One region of the Pseudogracilibacillus sp. SE30717A genome, then DNA from elsewhere that is predicted to be linked to it. Evidence: riboswitches for the same ligand, from Rfam matches in the RefSeq annotation. Region 1 holds a riboswitch; each other region holds the start of a gene.
The links. A riboswitch is a leader RNA that binds a small molecule or an ion and turns the genes downstream of it on or off. The one in region 1 is predicted to bind S-adenosylmethionine.

Region 1 (4,038 bases):
GGTATAAAAAAAGGGAGAGTGTATAATTTGGATATGCTGTCTAGCAACTCGTTGATATCGCAAGGCAACACCCGCTGATATTAGAGGTCACTCCGCCGTTATCCAAGTACAACCCGCCGATAAAACCATTATCGCCGTTATATTTTGTCCATCGCTGATAAATCATTTGCTCCGCCGTTAAAATCGCTCCGACCACCGATATTTGAGGTCACCACGCCGTTATCTAAATGCATCCCGCCGATAAAGTTATTAGCGCCGTTATATTTAGTCCACCGCCGTTAAAATCGCTCCGACCGCCGATATTAGAAGCTACTTCGCCGTTATCCAAATGCAATTCGCCGAAAAATTATTAGCGCTGTCAATTAGCATAAAAAGTTATAATCGGTGAGCTCAGGACTGATTAATCGCTATATATTTGTTATAATCATCATAAATCTCAAATTATGGAGGTGCACAATGACTCTTACGATGTACTGGTATCCGAATTGCGGATCTTGTAAAAAAGCAAAAAAGTGGTTAGACGATCATGATCTTACATATAATTTAATACATATTGTAGAAAATCCACCGAGTGAAAAAGAGTTGTTAGATATGATTGAAAAAAGTAAACTCCCTGCACGGAGGTTCTTTAATACGAGTGGAAAAGTATACCGAGAAGAAAATATGAAAGATAAAATAAAAGATGCGACTATCGAAGAGATGGTAGGCTATCTCGCATCGAATGGAATGTTGATTAAACGACCGATTGTAACAGAAGGTGAGAAGGTAACAGTTGGTTTTAAAGAAGAAGAGTTTGAAGCTAATTGGTTAGAAACTAAATAGGAGGTATTAGGATGAGTTTACCAACGGATTTACTTTATTCGAAAGAGCATGAATGGGTAAGAAGAGAAGGAAGCGATGTTAGGATTGGAATTACTGACTTTGCGCAGGACGAATTAGGGGATATCGTATTTGTTGAACTTCCAGAAGTAGGCGATACGATTGAAGTGAATGAGCCTTTTGGAAGTGTTGAATCTGTAAAGACAGTTTCAGAATTGTATGCGCCAATCAGTGGTACCGTCGTAGAAGTTAACGCGGACTTGGAAGATAATCCAGAGTATGTCAATGAATCGCCTTATGAACAAGCATGGATGATCGTTATTGAACCGTCTGCTGATGAAGAACTAGATGAACTACTTTCCTCTGAAGAATATAATGCCTATATTTCCGAATAATAAAATAGCTACTCGCACCCACAATAAAACAGGGTGCAGTAGCTTTTTATAAGGACTAACGATGTCTACCTTGAAATTGGGGGAAAAGCATTGGGTAATTTACATGATAAAAAAGTTATTATTGTTGAAGGTTTGTCAGACAAACTGCATGTACAGAAAATAATTAGAGAAGAAATTGATATCATTTGTACACATGGAACATTTGGTGTGGAAAAGTTTGATGAAATGTTGTATGAATATGATCTAGATTATCGTGATGTATATATTTTTGTTGATGCGGATGAATCGGGAATAAAGTTAAGAAGACAATTAACAGTTGAATTACCCAATGCTATTCAGATGTATATCCCGGAAGAATATCAACAAGTAGAATTAACTCCTGAAAATATCATTGCAAATGAACTTGTTAAACATAATTTTCAAATAGATCCATTCTATTTGATGTGAAAAGAAACTGGTGATTCTCTTGCAAGCAATAACTGCAGAACAATTAGAAGAAAAAGATGATTATTTATTATTTATTCATACTCCTTTTTGTGGAACATGTCATGTAGCACGAACCTTTTTAGAAAAAATTGAAACAAATCATCAGCAAACTATTTTTTATGAGATGAATGCGTCATTATATCCTGAGTTTATGCAGAAATATAAGGTGGAAAGTGTACCTTGCTTGTTTATTATGAAAGATAATGAAGTAAAGGAAAAGGTATATACTTTCTATTCTATTTCAAATATATATCACTATGTATGGACTTACGCATCAGATCTTTTTCGACTAGAATAAACGTATTGTTTGACATCTAATTAGATTTAATGTTATATTGGCAAGTGTTATCGATAATAATAAAATATCTATTAACTCTTATGAAGAGCGATGGAGGGACTGGCCCTGTGAACTCGCGGCAACCTTCAATTTTAATTCCAAAATTGAAAGGTGCTAAATCCTGCAAAGCAAATGCTTTGATAGATGAGAGAATGTGAAGATAGATTTGTAAGTCTTTCTGTTCTCTTACGGAAGGACTTTTTTATTTGTATTTGAGTTGCAGGATGAATCACAGTTTTCCCCCAATTCAATCGTGTTAAAGGAGGTCTCATCATGATTTCAATACAAAATTTAAAGAAAGTTTTTACACTAGATAAAAAACCAATTACAGCAGTAGATTCCTTATCTCTAGAAATAAAAGAAGGCGAAATCTTTGGTGTAATAGGGTATAGTGGCGCGGGGAAAAGTACACTAGTACGGTTACTTAATCGCTTGGAAGAGCCTTCAGATGGATCCATTATTATTGATGGTAAAGAGATGACAAAATTAAAAGGCAGAAATTTAAGACAGGCTCGCCAAGAAATCGGGATGATTTTCCAACATTTTAATCTTTTATGGTCACGAACAACAGAAGAGAACATTGCTTTTCCACTAGAAATAGCTGGAGTTCCGAAAACAGAACGAACTAAAAGAGTTCAAGAACTGATCGATTTAGTCGGTCTTACTGGCAGAGAAAAAGCTTATCCATCTCAATTAAGTGGAGGACAAAAGCAAAGAGTAGGGATTGCTCGTGCGCTTGCTAACGATCCGAAAGTTCTCCTCTGCGATGAAGCGACTTCAGCACTGGATCCAGAAACTACGAATTCTATCCTTGATTTGCTAGTCGATATTAATAAAAAACTTGGTCTTACCATTATTTTAATAACGCATGAGATGCATGTGATTCGCAAAATATGTAATCGGGTAGCAGTTATGGAAAAAGGAAAAATTGTAGAGACAGGAAATGTTTTGGATGTATTTTCTCAACCTGAACAAGCTGTAACGAAAAAATTTGTGGAACAAGTCATGGCAAATCCAGATGTTGAAGAGAGTGTTGATAATATCCTAGAACATGTAGAGAAACGTGGCAAAGTACTACGTCTCCATTTTTTAGGAACATTTGCAAATGAAGCTTTAATAAGTGAAGTGTCAAAAAAGTTTTCTATTGATACGAATATAATCCAAGGGAAAATCACACAAACACAAAATGGCATATTGGGCATTTTAATTGTTCAAATGGTAGGAAATAAAGACGAAATCAATGAAGCTATTAATTTCATTAAAAAAGCCTCAGTGGAAGTAGAGGTGATTCGAGATGACACTTGATTTTGCTAATTTAGATTGGGACAAACTCATGACAGCGACGTATGAAACGTTTTATATGACGTTAATAGCGCTAACTGGAACATTTATTTTAGGCGTGTTACTTGGATTACTATTATATCTCACTGCCAAAGACGGTCTTTGGGAAAATAAAGTAATTAATTTTATCACAGCTACTCTTGTCAATGTGTTTCGTGCAGTCCCATTTATAATCTTGATCTTACTTTTGTTCCCATTTACGTACTTTTTAATTGGGACGATAAGAGGGCCGAATGCAGCGTTGCCAGCTTTAATTATTGGTGCTGCTCCATTCTATGGAAGATTAGTGGAGATTGCTCTAAAAGAAATAGACAAAGGTGTTATTGAGGCAGCACAATCTATGGGAGCTAGTACACGTTCAATTATATTTAAGGTTTTGCTTCCCGAGTCGATGCCCGCATTAATTTCAGGTATAACTGTTACGGCAATTGCACTTATCGGTTATACGGCGATGGCAGGTGCAATTGGTGCAGGAGGACTTGGAAGTTATGCATATTATGCTGGTTTCCAGCGTAGAGCCTTTGATATTGTGTTTATTTGTTCCGTTATTATTGTACTTATAGTATTTATATTCCAGTTTATTGGTGACTTCACGTCAAAAAAACTAGACAAAAGATAAAGGGGATTTATTAAATGAAAAAACTACTTGCATTATTTTCC
Region 2 (4,038 bases), on a different contig from region 1:
TCTTCCTCTTGCTCTTCTGGACTTGCAGTTTTATCATCTATGTTATGCTCATCTTTTGGTTGAACAATTTCCTTAATCGGTTTTGTAGGAGTAGGTTCTTCCTTGGCGAATATAAAAAGGATAAGTCCGCCTGTTAGTATGAGTATAATGAATATTAATTTTTTAATGGTAATCACACCTAAATCCTTAAATTAGTATATATATATTATAAAACATAACATGTTTATGTGTAAGTTGTATATTAACATAGTTTACCTTTAATATTTACCAATAAACTTAAAATGTTAAAAGAAAAAACCGCCTTATGCAGATAAGGCGGAAAACGAGTTAAATATTATTTGTTTATTTAATAAGTGATGCTTCTGGTTTATTGGAACGTATTCGTGCAGCTTCCTCTAATATGTCTTTTCCTTTAATGATTGTTACGTTAGGATCAACATATTCAATTGATGAAGGGTCTAATGTCCAAATGATTTTAAGTCCTTTATTCGTCAATGATTTTGATTCAGCATCAGATAATGGTTCGTCGGTAACAATGACGTCAATGATATCATCTTCGTTAGCTTCTTCAAGATTAATTATTTTATATCCTCGATTTTCAAGTGCATTTAATGTTTCCTTTAAGTTGCTATTTTCTTTTAAAGCGATTGTTTTTTGTCTTAAACCTGCACTACGATCAAATGGTGTAGAAAACAACCATTTAATTGCATCTTCTTCCGTTGTTTCTATCGTTGAAATTCCTGTAGCTTTTTTAATAGCTTCATCTAGTGTTTGAATGATATCCTCTATTGACTCAATTCCAACAGATAATCTGACAAGTTCTTCTGTTACCCCACTTTTCTTTAAATCTTCTGGGCTTAATTGTTGATGTGTTGTTGACGCAGGATGAATGATAAGCGATTTTGCATCCCCGACATTTGCTACATGTGACCATAGATCAATGGAATCAATTAATTTTTTCCCAGCTTCTAGACCGCCTTTAATACCAAACGTAATGACAGAGCCATATCCAGAAGAAAAATATTTATTAGCTAATTCATGGGAAGGATGATCTTGTAATCCAGGAAAATTAACCCACTCAACAGCAGGATGACTTTGTAAGTAACCTGCAACTTTTAGCGCATTTTCATTATGACGCTTTAGACGGACATGCAAGGTTTCTAGCCCTTGCAGTAATAAAAATGCATTATGTGGACTAATGGAAGCTCCTGTATCCCTTAATAATTGAACCCGTAGGCGAAGGGCAAAAGCGACGGGACCAAGATCTGCGAATCGGACGCCACCATAGCTTTCGTCAGGTTCAGTAAAACCCGGGAATTTTTCGCTATTCCAATTGAAGCGACCACCATCTACAACTACACCACCAATTGATGTTCCGTGTCCCCCAATCCACTTTGTTGCAGAATGAACAACAATATCGGCCCCCCACTGGATTGGCTTTGCAAACTTTGGAGCAAATGTATTATCGATAATTAAAGGAATTCCATGATCATGTGCAATAGTAGCTATTGTTTCAATATCGAAAACATGTAAACTAGGATTCGTTATTGTCTCCCCAAAAATTGCTTTTGTTTTATCGGTAATGGCAGCTTTAACTTCATCTGGATTTGTTCCATCAACTATTTTTACGTTAATACCAAAACGAGGTAATGTATGAACAAATAGATTGTATGTGCCTCCATATAAATTACTGTCTGCGACAATTTCATCTCCAGCACTTGCAACGTTTAAAATAGCATACGTAATAGCTGCCATTCCAGAAGAAGTTGCCACTGCAGCAGTTCCATCTTCTAATAAAGCAACTCGTTGCTCAAATGCATCTGTTGTCGGGTTCATAATTCTCGTATAAATATTTCCTGTTTCCGCAAGTCCAAATAAATTTTTAGCATGCTCTGTATCGCGAAAAACATAAGATGTTGTTTGATGAATTGGTACCGCACGTGAACCTGTAACTGGATCCGGCTCTTGACCTCCGTGTAATAGAATCGTATCGTCCTTTTGAAACTTGAATTCTGACATAGATAAAACTCCTCCTTGGATTTTAGAGAATACATCTCTATTTCTTTAATTAAAGCAATGTAAATCACTTTCAATGTAGAGGAGGATAAATAAAAACCCTCTTCTACGAAAGATAGAAGAGGGTGTTGTGTAAAAAACCGTTTCCTCCTCTTATCTTCCAGACTAAATTGTGTCTGTAGGATTTGGCACCTTTAAAAGATTTTATAAAAACCTTTTATGGTTGCTGGACTTCATCGGGCCTATTCCCTCCGTCACTCTTGATAAGAGATGTTCATATTTGAAATTACTAATTATTATACAGGTTGCATATAGAATGTCAACTATAAAACTTGGAATTAATTGAATAATAAAATATTTAGATTGAAAATTAATCTTGTAAAAGTAAGTACCTTCACTGATAATTAGTTTAATTATCCGTTTTTGATGAAGGGTTGAGAAACGATGTTGACTAATAATAAAATTTCCTATAAAAAAATATTTCTTTTAATAAGTATTTTCTTACTTGTATTAACAACCTTTCGTATTGGGTGGATTTTTTACCACAAAACTCCCGACCATCCTCACGCGGAAAAGGGAGTTATAGATTTAAGGGAGTGGAACTTTACAGATAGTCAGACAATTACACTCAATGGGGAGTGGGAGTTTTATCCGAATCAATTTATCCATTCAAATTTTGTTCCAGCAGATAACTATACGATTGTACCAGGATTATGGAATAGCATGGATGAAGATAAGGAAATAAACTATGGCACCTATCGATTAAAAATACTTTTACCGACTGTCGATAGTATAAATGAACAGGGGAATTATGGATTAATTTTTAAGGATCTTGAATCAGCGGCAAGCGTGTATGTTAATGGACAATTAGTAACAGAATCAGGTTTACCTTCAGATACAATTAGTCATTACGAAAGTAAGCTGGGAATCTATAAAGCTTTTTTTCATGCGGATAGTGATGAAATAGAACTAGTAATTGAAGTAGCTAACTATGAAAACACGTTTGCAGGAGGAATTCCCAACCCTGTTAAATTCGGATTAGGAGACGCTGTAGAAAAGAACCTGTTTTTTGCACATAGTGCACAGTTAATGGTCGTTTTAATCTTGCTTGTACATAGTGCCTATGCTTTTGGTTTATATATTATGGGGCGGAATGTATTTCATAAAGAACTAGTATATTTCGGTTTTTTACTTATTTTTGCTGCCTTTTCAGTCATAGTTGATGATGATAAATTAATCCTCAATTGGTTTCCAATTAACGCTGAATGGTCACTGAAACTAATCTATTTGTCATTCGCCGGGACTGTCTATTTTATTCTTAAATTTATAAAATATGTGTTTAACTTAGCCCAAGCTTTCTTTAATGTATTATTTGTAACATATGTGCTTCTAACGCTTGCTTTATTTATTATTCCGTCATCATACATGATGTTTGTCGGTTATGGAATTATGTTAACAAATGTGATTTCGTATACATTCATTTTTATTATTGTACTTCAGATAATTAAAAAGGGCGATTCCGATGCTATATTTATATTAATTGCTAATGTCGTTAATTTATACAATGTTTTATGGGGTTTGGCTCTTAATATGGGTCTGATAGATATACCTTATTATCCGGTGGATTATTTAATAGCTATTATGGCTTTTGCGGGATTCCTCTTTAAGCGTCAAACAAGTGTCATGCAATTAAATGTAAAACAATCGAGAGAACTGAAAAGAGCGGATAAAGCTAAAGACGAATTCTTAGCGAATACATCCCATGAATTACGCAACCCGCTTCATGGAGTCATTAATATTGCTCAAACGATATTAAATAATAAGTCAAATTCATTGTCAGTAGATGACCAGAACAGTTTAAAATTGCTTGTCCGAGTAGGTCAACATATGTCATTTACGTTAAATGATTTACTTGATTTATCGAGGTTGAAGGATAATAAGATTCATTTAAGAAATCAGCCAATTAACCTTCATTCCGTTGTTTCAGGTGTAATCGACATGATACGTTTTATGATGGAAAAT
Region 3 (4,038 bases), on a different contig from region 1:
ATAATTCACTTTGCATTGACCTTAATAAAAACCCTCGGGCACCTAAAATAAGTGCTTCTATCATATAGTCAACGTCGTAATCATTTCCTGATAATAAGATGATCTTAGTATCCGGTGTATTAAATTGATTTAAATTTTTTAACTCAACCAATTGTACGTCGATTACTAACAAATTTGGTTTAAATGTATTTATGACTTTTAAAGCATCATGCTTACATTTTCCAAGAGCAATTACTTCTATAAAAGATATTGATTCTAAGATTTTTTTTAAACCATCGAGAAATAACTTATGACTGTCTATTAATGCGATTGTTATTTTCTCTTTACCATCCAAAATTTAATCACACCTTAACATTATGAAATTTTATAAATATAACATCGAATTATTAAACATCCATAATAGATATAATTCATTACATATTTTACACTAATCCTTTAGTTTCAAGGAAATACTTATGCATAATTATACTCTCTTTACTCGACAAATAAATCACCCTTAAGAGGTATAAAAATACATATCTTTCTATTTGAATTGTATATTTGTAAATATATTTTAATAGAATAGACATGAAATTGTATCATTCAAACGTTTCTTAGCTACGTTACTCTATTCGACACGAACATTTATATTTTTTAACAGTTCTAATTTATGGGAATTGAAAAGTTATTAAGGACCAGTCATTATGACCTACTGGAATAAAGTATTAGTTCTTTAGGCTATAGTTTGGTTTTTAAAAGTTTGTGTAAAGTTAAATAGAAACCTATACACTTTAGTTTTTTAATTCTACCTACCATGATTTATATAAGTTCTATGTAGAAAACAATTCATCCCATAAGAGGTTTTACCGATTTATAAATATATTTAACCAGACCTATTTTCTTTATATAAGAATTTGGTACCATTACTTAACTCTTGCCAAATAAATATTTTAATAGTTGTTTTTAATCATATAGGCCGTTCCTTATTGAAAAAATAAGAAGATTAATACAAAACAAAAGAACGGTTCTATTTGCAGAACCAGCCCTCCAAATATTAACTAATTATTTTTTTATAAACCAAAACCAATTAACCCGATAAAAATGATTGACATTATTATTATACTCGTATATATTAGTAACTAATTAAATAAACGCAATTTTCTTATCTAGAGAGGTGGAGGGACTGGCCCTACGATACCTCGGCAACAGACTGCATCAGTACTGTGCCAATTCCAGCAGACTATCCATTGTCTGAAAGATGAGAAGGGGAATCAAATTATATATTTAGCCCTCTTCTAGTCGGAAGAGGGCTTTTTATTTTTCTTCTTCAAAATAAGAAAAAGCGGCTTATTTAAAAAATGAAGGAGGAATTAACATGGCAACAGTAACATTTAAATCAGATGTAAAATGGGCAAAAGAAGGAGTATTATCGATCGCAGACATTGGTGGAAAGGAAGTAATCATCGATGAGCCACCTAGTCTAGGAGGAACAGACAAAGGACCAAACCCTGTGGAATACATATTAGCAGCACTCGGTGGTTGCATTAATGTGCTCGTCACATCTTTTGCAGGGAAAATTGATGTGGAAGTAGAAGATGTAGAAGTTCATCTCGAGGGGGACCTGGATCCAGATGGCTTTTTAGGGAAAAATCCAAATGTACGTCCCGGTTATGAAGAAATCCGTTATTCGATTTCACTGAAATCACCCTCCCCGCAAGCAAATATTGATGCACTACTTGCTCATGTTGATCAAGTATGCCCAGTCAAAGATACACTCACGGGAACACGTGTGATTCATACAGAAAATAAGCAAGCAACAATCTAGATTATAAAGGCTTATGGGAAATATAAACCATAAGCCTTTTCAATAAGGATTCTACTTCAATCGTAAACTAATACTTACGCACGGCATTGTTAGAAGTATTCCTTCTAAAACAATTTTGTCATCGATGATTTTTTACCACTACCATAATTTCTATTTTTCATGTATTAAAGTTTAAAGTGATGAACCAGGTCATTCAATTCCGTGGCTAAGTTCGCTAATTCTTTTGAGTTCACAGCTACTTCTTCCATTGCAGCACTAGTCTGTTGTGTGGATGCAGAGGTTTGCTCCACTCCGGCAGCTGATTCTTCTGAAATTGCCGCAATATCTTCAATCGTGCCATTCATCTCATAGCTATTTGTCGCGATACTAGCCAAACTTGAAGAAACAATTTTTACATTGTCGACCATGTCGGTAACAGCTTTATTAATTCCATCAAATTTTTCACTTGTTGTTTCAATTTCATTTGTACCTTGCTCTACTTGTTTATATCCGTCTAGCAAGGTATTGGTTACTGAGTTTGATTCTGTTTGAACATTCGATACGATCGTTGTAATATCTGTGACAGATTCTGAAACTTGTTCGGCCAGTTTTCTAACTTCGTCTGCAACCACTGCAAAGCCTGCTCCATGTTCCCCAGCTCGTGCGGCTTCAATAGCAGCATTTAAAGCAAGCAAATTCGTTTGTTCAGCAATATCCTGGATAACAGAAACCAACTTCGATATTTCCTGTGATTGAGCATCTAATCCTTTTACTTTTTCCACAGCCTCTTGAACGATTTGATCAATTTTACCCATTTGACGTTTAGAAGATTCCATCAACTGACTACCTTCATTTGTAATGCCTAGGACTTCTCTAGAAGAATCATAAATAAGTTCTCCATGTTCATTTGCTTTCTCAACTTCTTTTGCATAATCCTGCATTGTTGTGGCTAAATCACTAATACCATTAGCTTGTGTTTCAGTTCCAGATGCGATTTCTTCCATCGTAGTAGCTATCTGATCAGATCCAATCTTTACCTCATTAGAAGACTGATTTAATTCTTCAGTTCGGCTTGTTATTGTTTCCGAAGCATTAGAAATGCCGTAAATCATTTCTTTTAGCTTTTCCTGCATCTGGTTCAAGGCGGTCGCAAGTTGAGCCGTCTCGTCTTTTGTTTTAATATTAATTTGCTCCTGTGATAAATCACCATTTGCCAAATAATCCATTCGCTCTGCTACCATACTAATTGGCTTAGATATTTTATTAGAGAATATCCATATAACAATGATTCCAATGACTAAAGCTACTCCCGTAACTATAAAAATGATATTTAAAATTTCTTTTGCAGGTGCATTAAAATCCATTTCATACGTACCAGCAACTACATTCCAACCCCAATTAGCATCCTTTTTAGAATAAGCTACTTTTGGTGCAATATCATTCTCATCGTCCGGCATTGCCCAAGAAAAGTACGTATATCCTCCGCCCTCATTTGCCATTTTAATATTTTCTTGAGTTGCTTTAATTCCATTTGGATCCGTTGAATCCCACGTATTTTGACCTTCTATCGTTGGGTGTGTAATAACATTACCTTCATCGTCTAGAATAAAGATATAACCATTTTCCCCCAAATTAATACGCTCATTAATTGGTCGGTGACCTTCGGAATTCTGCTCACCCAACACTGCAACCTTTACTTTTTCTTGTGCATCTTCTAAAGGAAGGGTTCCTTTTTCTACTTCTTCATTTAATGCTTCAATCATTTCAAGCGTCATTTCAACACTGTTTTTTAAATTTATTGCACCAAGTTCGTTAAGACTAGTTTCACTTTTTTGATAACTAAAAAACCCTAATATACCTAATGGGATTATTAAAATTAAAATAGAGACAATGATTAATTTTGTTTTAATAGAGTGTACATTTAATTTTTTCATCATTTACTTCCTCTCGATGTTTGTCAAAGCTAAAATGTTTAAGATGAGACTCTAATTGACGTAGAACGCGAGCCACTTAGCGTAGAGCAATTCCACACGGCATAGAATCAATTGGCGTAACGTTTTTAAAACGATTTTATCTTAATTAAAAATTACTTGATTCATAAAAGAACATTCATTTCTGTGGCGAATACCTGCGTTAATCGTATAAAAAAATATTTTATGTATTGCAGTTAATCATCCATCTCCACCCTTCTTGTAATCTACTGTTCTATTAATAAATAGACAGAAAAAAAGCTACCCAATAAAATTGAATAGCCA
Region 4 (4,038 bases), 240 kb from region 1:
CCTCATTGCAAATAAAATAACACTAATTGTACCTATAATTATAGTCAAATATACACTTGGACTTAGAAATCCTTCTTTACTCTCCCCTGCAGAACTGAACCCATAAATAATCGCTCCAAAACCAACTGAAGAGAATAAAATAGAAAGAACATCAATTTTCGGCTTTGTAACTTCACCTACATTAACTAAATATTTAGATGCGAACAATATTGAAAATAAAGCAAAAGGAATAACAGTAATAAACAGATAGCGCCAACCTAAATATTCAACAATAATCCCGGATAATGTTGGTCCAATAGCAGGAGCAAACATAAAAACTAACCCAACAAGACCCATTATTTTCCCTCGTCGCTCAGGAGGATAAAGGAGTAGAAATACATTAAATATAATTGGCATAAGCAATCCAGTTCCGATTGCCTGTATTAATCGGCCAACTAATAATATCGTAAAGGTAGGTGCCATTGCACTAATTGTGGTACCAATTGTAAAGACAGTCATAACTCCTATAAATAATTGTCTCGTAGTAAACCATTGCACTAATAAAGCAGATATCGGGATGACCATTCCCATCACAAGCATAAATCCCGTTGCCATCCATTGCACTGTTGGCAACGTAATATCAAACTCATTCATTAACGTTATTAAAGCAATATTAAGTAACGTTTCGTTTAATACAGCGAAAAAAGCCCCTATGATTAATGAGATCATAATCGGTAATGTTTTAACATTAGGGTCTTCAGCCAAATATTCATATTTTGGAAAGTCCTTTGTTGTCATAATAATCCCCCATTGTATTTATTATATTTTCGAAGTATATACAAATAAAGCATATTCCATAAATAAACCTCCTATCCAATTCTGAATAGGAGGCAATAATTATAATCGATAGATAACCAAAAAAACGTCAAAAAAGTAAAAGGTTTAAATACAATTATCTATGATAAATTACATACTAATCCTATTTAGAAAAGGGTCGTTATATTGGCTAGATTTTCTTAACTTTGCCGTATATATTAATACACATTATCTTAAAAAATCTTAAAACCAATAACGTAAATTTTTCACAAAATAGGATTATAAAATCATGTAATTCAATCACCTTTCAATTTTTAATGAACCTATATCTTATATAGTAAATGGAAAAATGTCAAGTTTTAGTTATTATTTGTGATCAATTAACTATATTAAATTATTGTGTGAATTTTAAGAAAACACCCAGTATAATGATTATGATATGTTACTTTCGACCTTTAGTATCACAATTTATTATAAATACATATAACTTAAAAAGGAGATTAATATGCAAGAGAGGGCTATAGAACAAGTAAAAAAAATATATGATATAGATAATTCAAGCACTCTTGAACTTTTAGGTGGTTTTGATAATAATGTTTATCTTTGCCGTGATAAAAACATTGTGATTAAATTTCTAGACAAGGTGACTCACAAAAAAGAGTATTTGTTAAATGAGCTAGAGGTTATAAACTTAATGATGACACACGGTATTCATACTCCAGCCCCAATACCTTCGAAAAATGGGATGGTAATTGAATTGATAAAGGGTATGAAAAAAGATTTTTATCTTGTTGCATTTTCCTATGTTAAGGGAAAGATTCTACTAGATTACGAGGAAGACAATCAACTTATTAAACAATGGGGTAAGACGTTAGGTAAAATGCATAATATATCAAAAAATTTTGCTTTTAAACTCGATAATTTTTTTGTGGATTGGAATTATGATATAAATTTCGAGAAATTTTCCAAAGGAAAGGGGCAATTAATAGAAAAAAAATGGAGAACATATATGAAGAAGTTATCTTCAATGTCGTGTAACCAAGATATGTATGGTATTGTCCATCACGATTTACATAATCAAAATATAATAATAAGTGATAATAAAATGTACGTATTGGATTTTGGAGATGTTCGAAAAAGTTGGTATGCCTATGATGCTTCCATACCAGTTTTTCATGCGTTAGAAAAAAACAGGAAGAATAAGACGGATAATATTAAATTTTATGAACGATTTACGAAATATTTCTTTGAAGGATATTGTGAAACGTCTAACTTCTCAATTGATCAATTTAAGCTTATTCCGTTCTTTCTCGAGTATAGGTTGCTATATTCATATTTATTTTTTATAAATTCATTTCCATCTAATAAAATGAGTTCTGATATGAAAAATAGTTTGGATCGCATGAGGTATAGAATTGAAAACAATGTACCATTCATTACTTAAGTATTATAATCACAAGCAATTTTAGAGTAATGCGTCATGCTTTCTTAGGCAGGTTTAGATTTAGTAGATATTGCTTTGACACTCTGCTGTTGTGAGTGTTATGTTTTCTTCTAGTAGTTCTCTAAACATTCAAGTTACATTCGAGTCTAAAGGTAAAGGCTCACATGCTGTTATTGCTCCATATCACATATTGGTGTGCTTATTTAATAATCAGCATTTGTTTTTACTCATAAGAAACGTGTTAACAAAATTATTGACTTTTTAAAATGGTAAGTTTATAATCCTATTAATTAAATAATTAAGAAATCTTATTAAGAGAGGCGGAGGGACTGACCCTGCGAAGCCTCAGCAACCAGCAATTTTTTGTATGGTGCTAATTTCAGAAGAATACTTTGTATTCTGAAGATGAGATGAAATGTTCGTGGTTTTATATACATGCCCTTCTCTCATCATTTCGAGAGGAGGGCTTTTCTTATTGATTAAATGAAAACAGGAAATTTACACCTTTAAATACCACTAAATTTATACGAATACTTATAGGAGGAATTAGACTTGAACACAGAAAAAACTAACTCATCAAACAAAAATCATAGGAAAATTATAGCAAGTTGTAAAAGAACTGGTGAAATGAAGAGTATAAATACCGTTCGAAATTTTTCCTTTCCTATTGACGAACCAATTAAATTAGGCGGAAGTGATGAAGCACCAACTCCTATGGAATATATTTTAGGTTCATTTAATGGATGTATCTTAATTGTTGTGGAAACAATCGCTAAAGAAATTGGATTTACATTTAAAAGCTTGCGATCAGAATCAGTTGGAACAATCGATCGACGAGGCATGCAAGGGGTTGATAATATTAGCCCTCATTTTCAAAATGTAACAAATACTATATGGTTTGAAACAACTGAAAGTGTACATCGAATTCCAGAACTAAAAAAACTCGTTCAAAAAAGATGCCCGGCCTATAATTTATTCTTGGACGCAGGGATTAACATAACATTGGATTGGATTTATCTCGAAAAAGGCGGTGAGCAATAATGACTTCATATGGATGGTGGTTAATAATATTTGCGATTGTTTACACATTTGGATTAATTTTAGCAGGACAAATTTCAAGAAAAAAAGCTAATAAGACTGGATACTTTGTCGGAGGTCGTTCATTTAATAAATGGATCGTTGCTTTTTGCATTACAGGCTTATTCTCGGGCTCTACTTTTATTTCCATTCTAGAGTTATCTTACCTAACAGGAGTATCAGCTATCTGGTATGGGGTTGCGGAGACTGTCCAAGTATTGATCATCGCTTTTATCATTATTGGGCCATTTCGCGAAAAATTAGTTGTCACTGTTTCAGGTTTAATTGGAGACCGTTATGGAAGAGCAGCACTTGGGATTGGTGGCGCTATTACCGCCTTTGCTTTTCCAATGTGGTCAGTTGCTACCGCAATCGCTTTCGCTTCAGCCGTCCATGTGTTTACTGGAATTTCATTAACATTATCAGTCGCCTTTACTGCGTTTCTATTATATCTTTATTTGAAAGCTGGAGGCATGTGGTCAATCGCCCTCACTCAAACAATGAACTTTTTTGTTTTTATTATTATGTTCATCATCGGCATACTAGCATTTTTTATCAATCCTGGAATTGATGGTCTACGCTCATTTGCAGTCTCAAACCCAGCAATGTTTCAATTAGATAGTGCCGGAATTCAAGTAATTGTGGCTTGGTTTGGTACATTTTTGGTCAATGTCATTTTAGCGCAAGCTGCTTTTCAAATGGCTTTATCCTGCCGTACACCT

Region 2: linked by a shared signal. The riboswitch ahead of SPD48_RS01220 (aminotransferase class I/II-fold pyridoxal phosphate-dependent enzyme) and the one ahead of SPD48_RS07335 (methionine ABC transporter ATP-binding protein) in region 1 are both predicted to bind S-adenosylmethionine.
Region 3: linked by a shared signal. The riboswitch ahead of SPD48_RS05490 (OsmC family protein) and the one ahead of SPD48_RS07335 (methionine ABC transporter ATP-binding protein) in region 1 are both predicted to bind S-adenosylmethionine.
Region 4: linked by a shared signal. The riboswitch ahead of SPD48_RS08465 (OsmC family protein) and the one ahead of SPD48_RS07335 (methionine ABC transporter ATP-binding protein) in region 1 are both predicted to bind S-adenosylmethionine.

What each region holds. Positions count from the first base shown of each region.
Region 1 covers NZ_JAXHDF010000004.1:59,570-63,607, reverse strand. The annotation lists gene SPD48_RS07355 (arsenate reductase family protein) at 457-822, shown strand; gene gcvH (glycine cleavage system protein GcvH) at 834-1,214, shown strand; gene SPD48_RS07345 (topoisomerase) at 1,305-1,661, shown strand; gene SPD48_RS07340 (thioredoxin family protein) at 1,681-1,998, shown strand; SAM riboswitch class I at 2,074-2,188, shown strand; gene SPD48_RS07335 (methionine ABC transporter ATP-binding protein) at 2,311-3,342, shown strand; gene SPD48_RS07330 (methionine ABC transporter permease) at 3,332-3,997, shown strand; gene SPD48_RS07325 (MetQ/NlpA family ABC transporter substrate-binding protein) at 4,012-4,038, shown strand, end outside.
Region 2 covers NZ_JAXHDF010000001.1:265,567-269,604, reverse strand. The annotation lists gene SPD48_RS01225 (SGNH/GDSL hydrolase family protein) at 1-176, opposite strand, end outside; gene SPD48_RS01220 (aminotransferase class I/II-fold pyridoxal phosphate-dependent enzyme) at 343-2,019, opposite strand; SAM riboswitch class I at 2,167-2,286, opposite strand; gene SPD48_RS01215 (hybrid sensor histidine kinase/response regulator) at 2,461-4,038, shown strand, end outside.
Region 3 covers NZ_JAXHDF010000003.1:63,579-67,616, reverse strand. The annotation lists gene SPD48_RS05495 (response regulator transcription factor) at 1-334, opposite strand, end outside; SAM riboswitch class I at 1,139-1,244, shown strand; gene SPD48_RS05490 (OsmC family protein) at 1,355-1,804, shown strand; gene SPD48_RS05485 (methyl-accepting chemotaxis protein) at 1,969-3,717, opposite strand.
Region 4 covers NZ_JAXHDF010000004.1:297,278-301,315, forward strand. The annotation lists gene SPD48_RS08455 (MDR family MFS transporter) at 1-777, opposite strand, end outside; gene SPD48_RS08460 (phosphotransferase enzyme family protein) at 1,301-2,239, shown strand; SAM riboswitch class I at 2,545-2,651, shown strand; gene SPD48_RS08465 (OsmC family protein) at 2,792-3,280, shown strand; gene SPD48_RS08470 (sodium:solute symporter family protein) at 3,280-4,038, shown strand, end outside.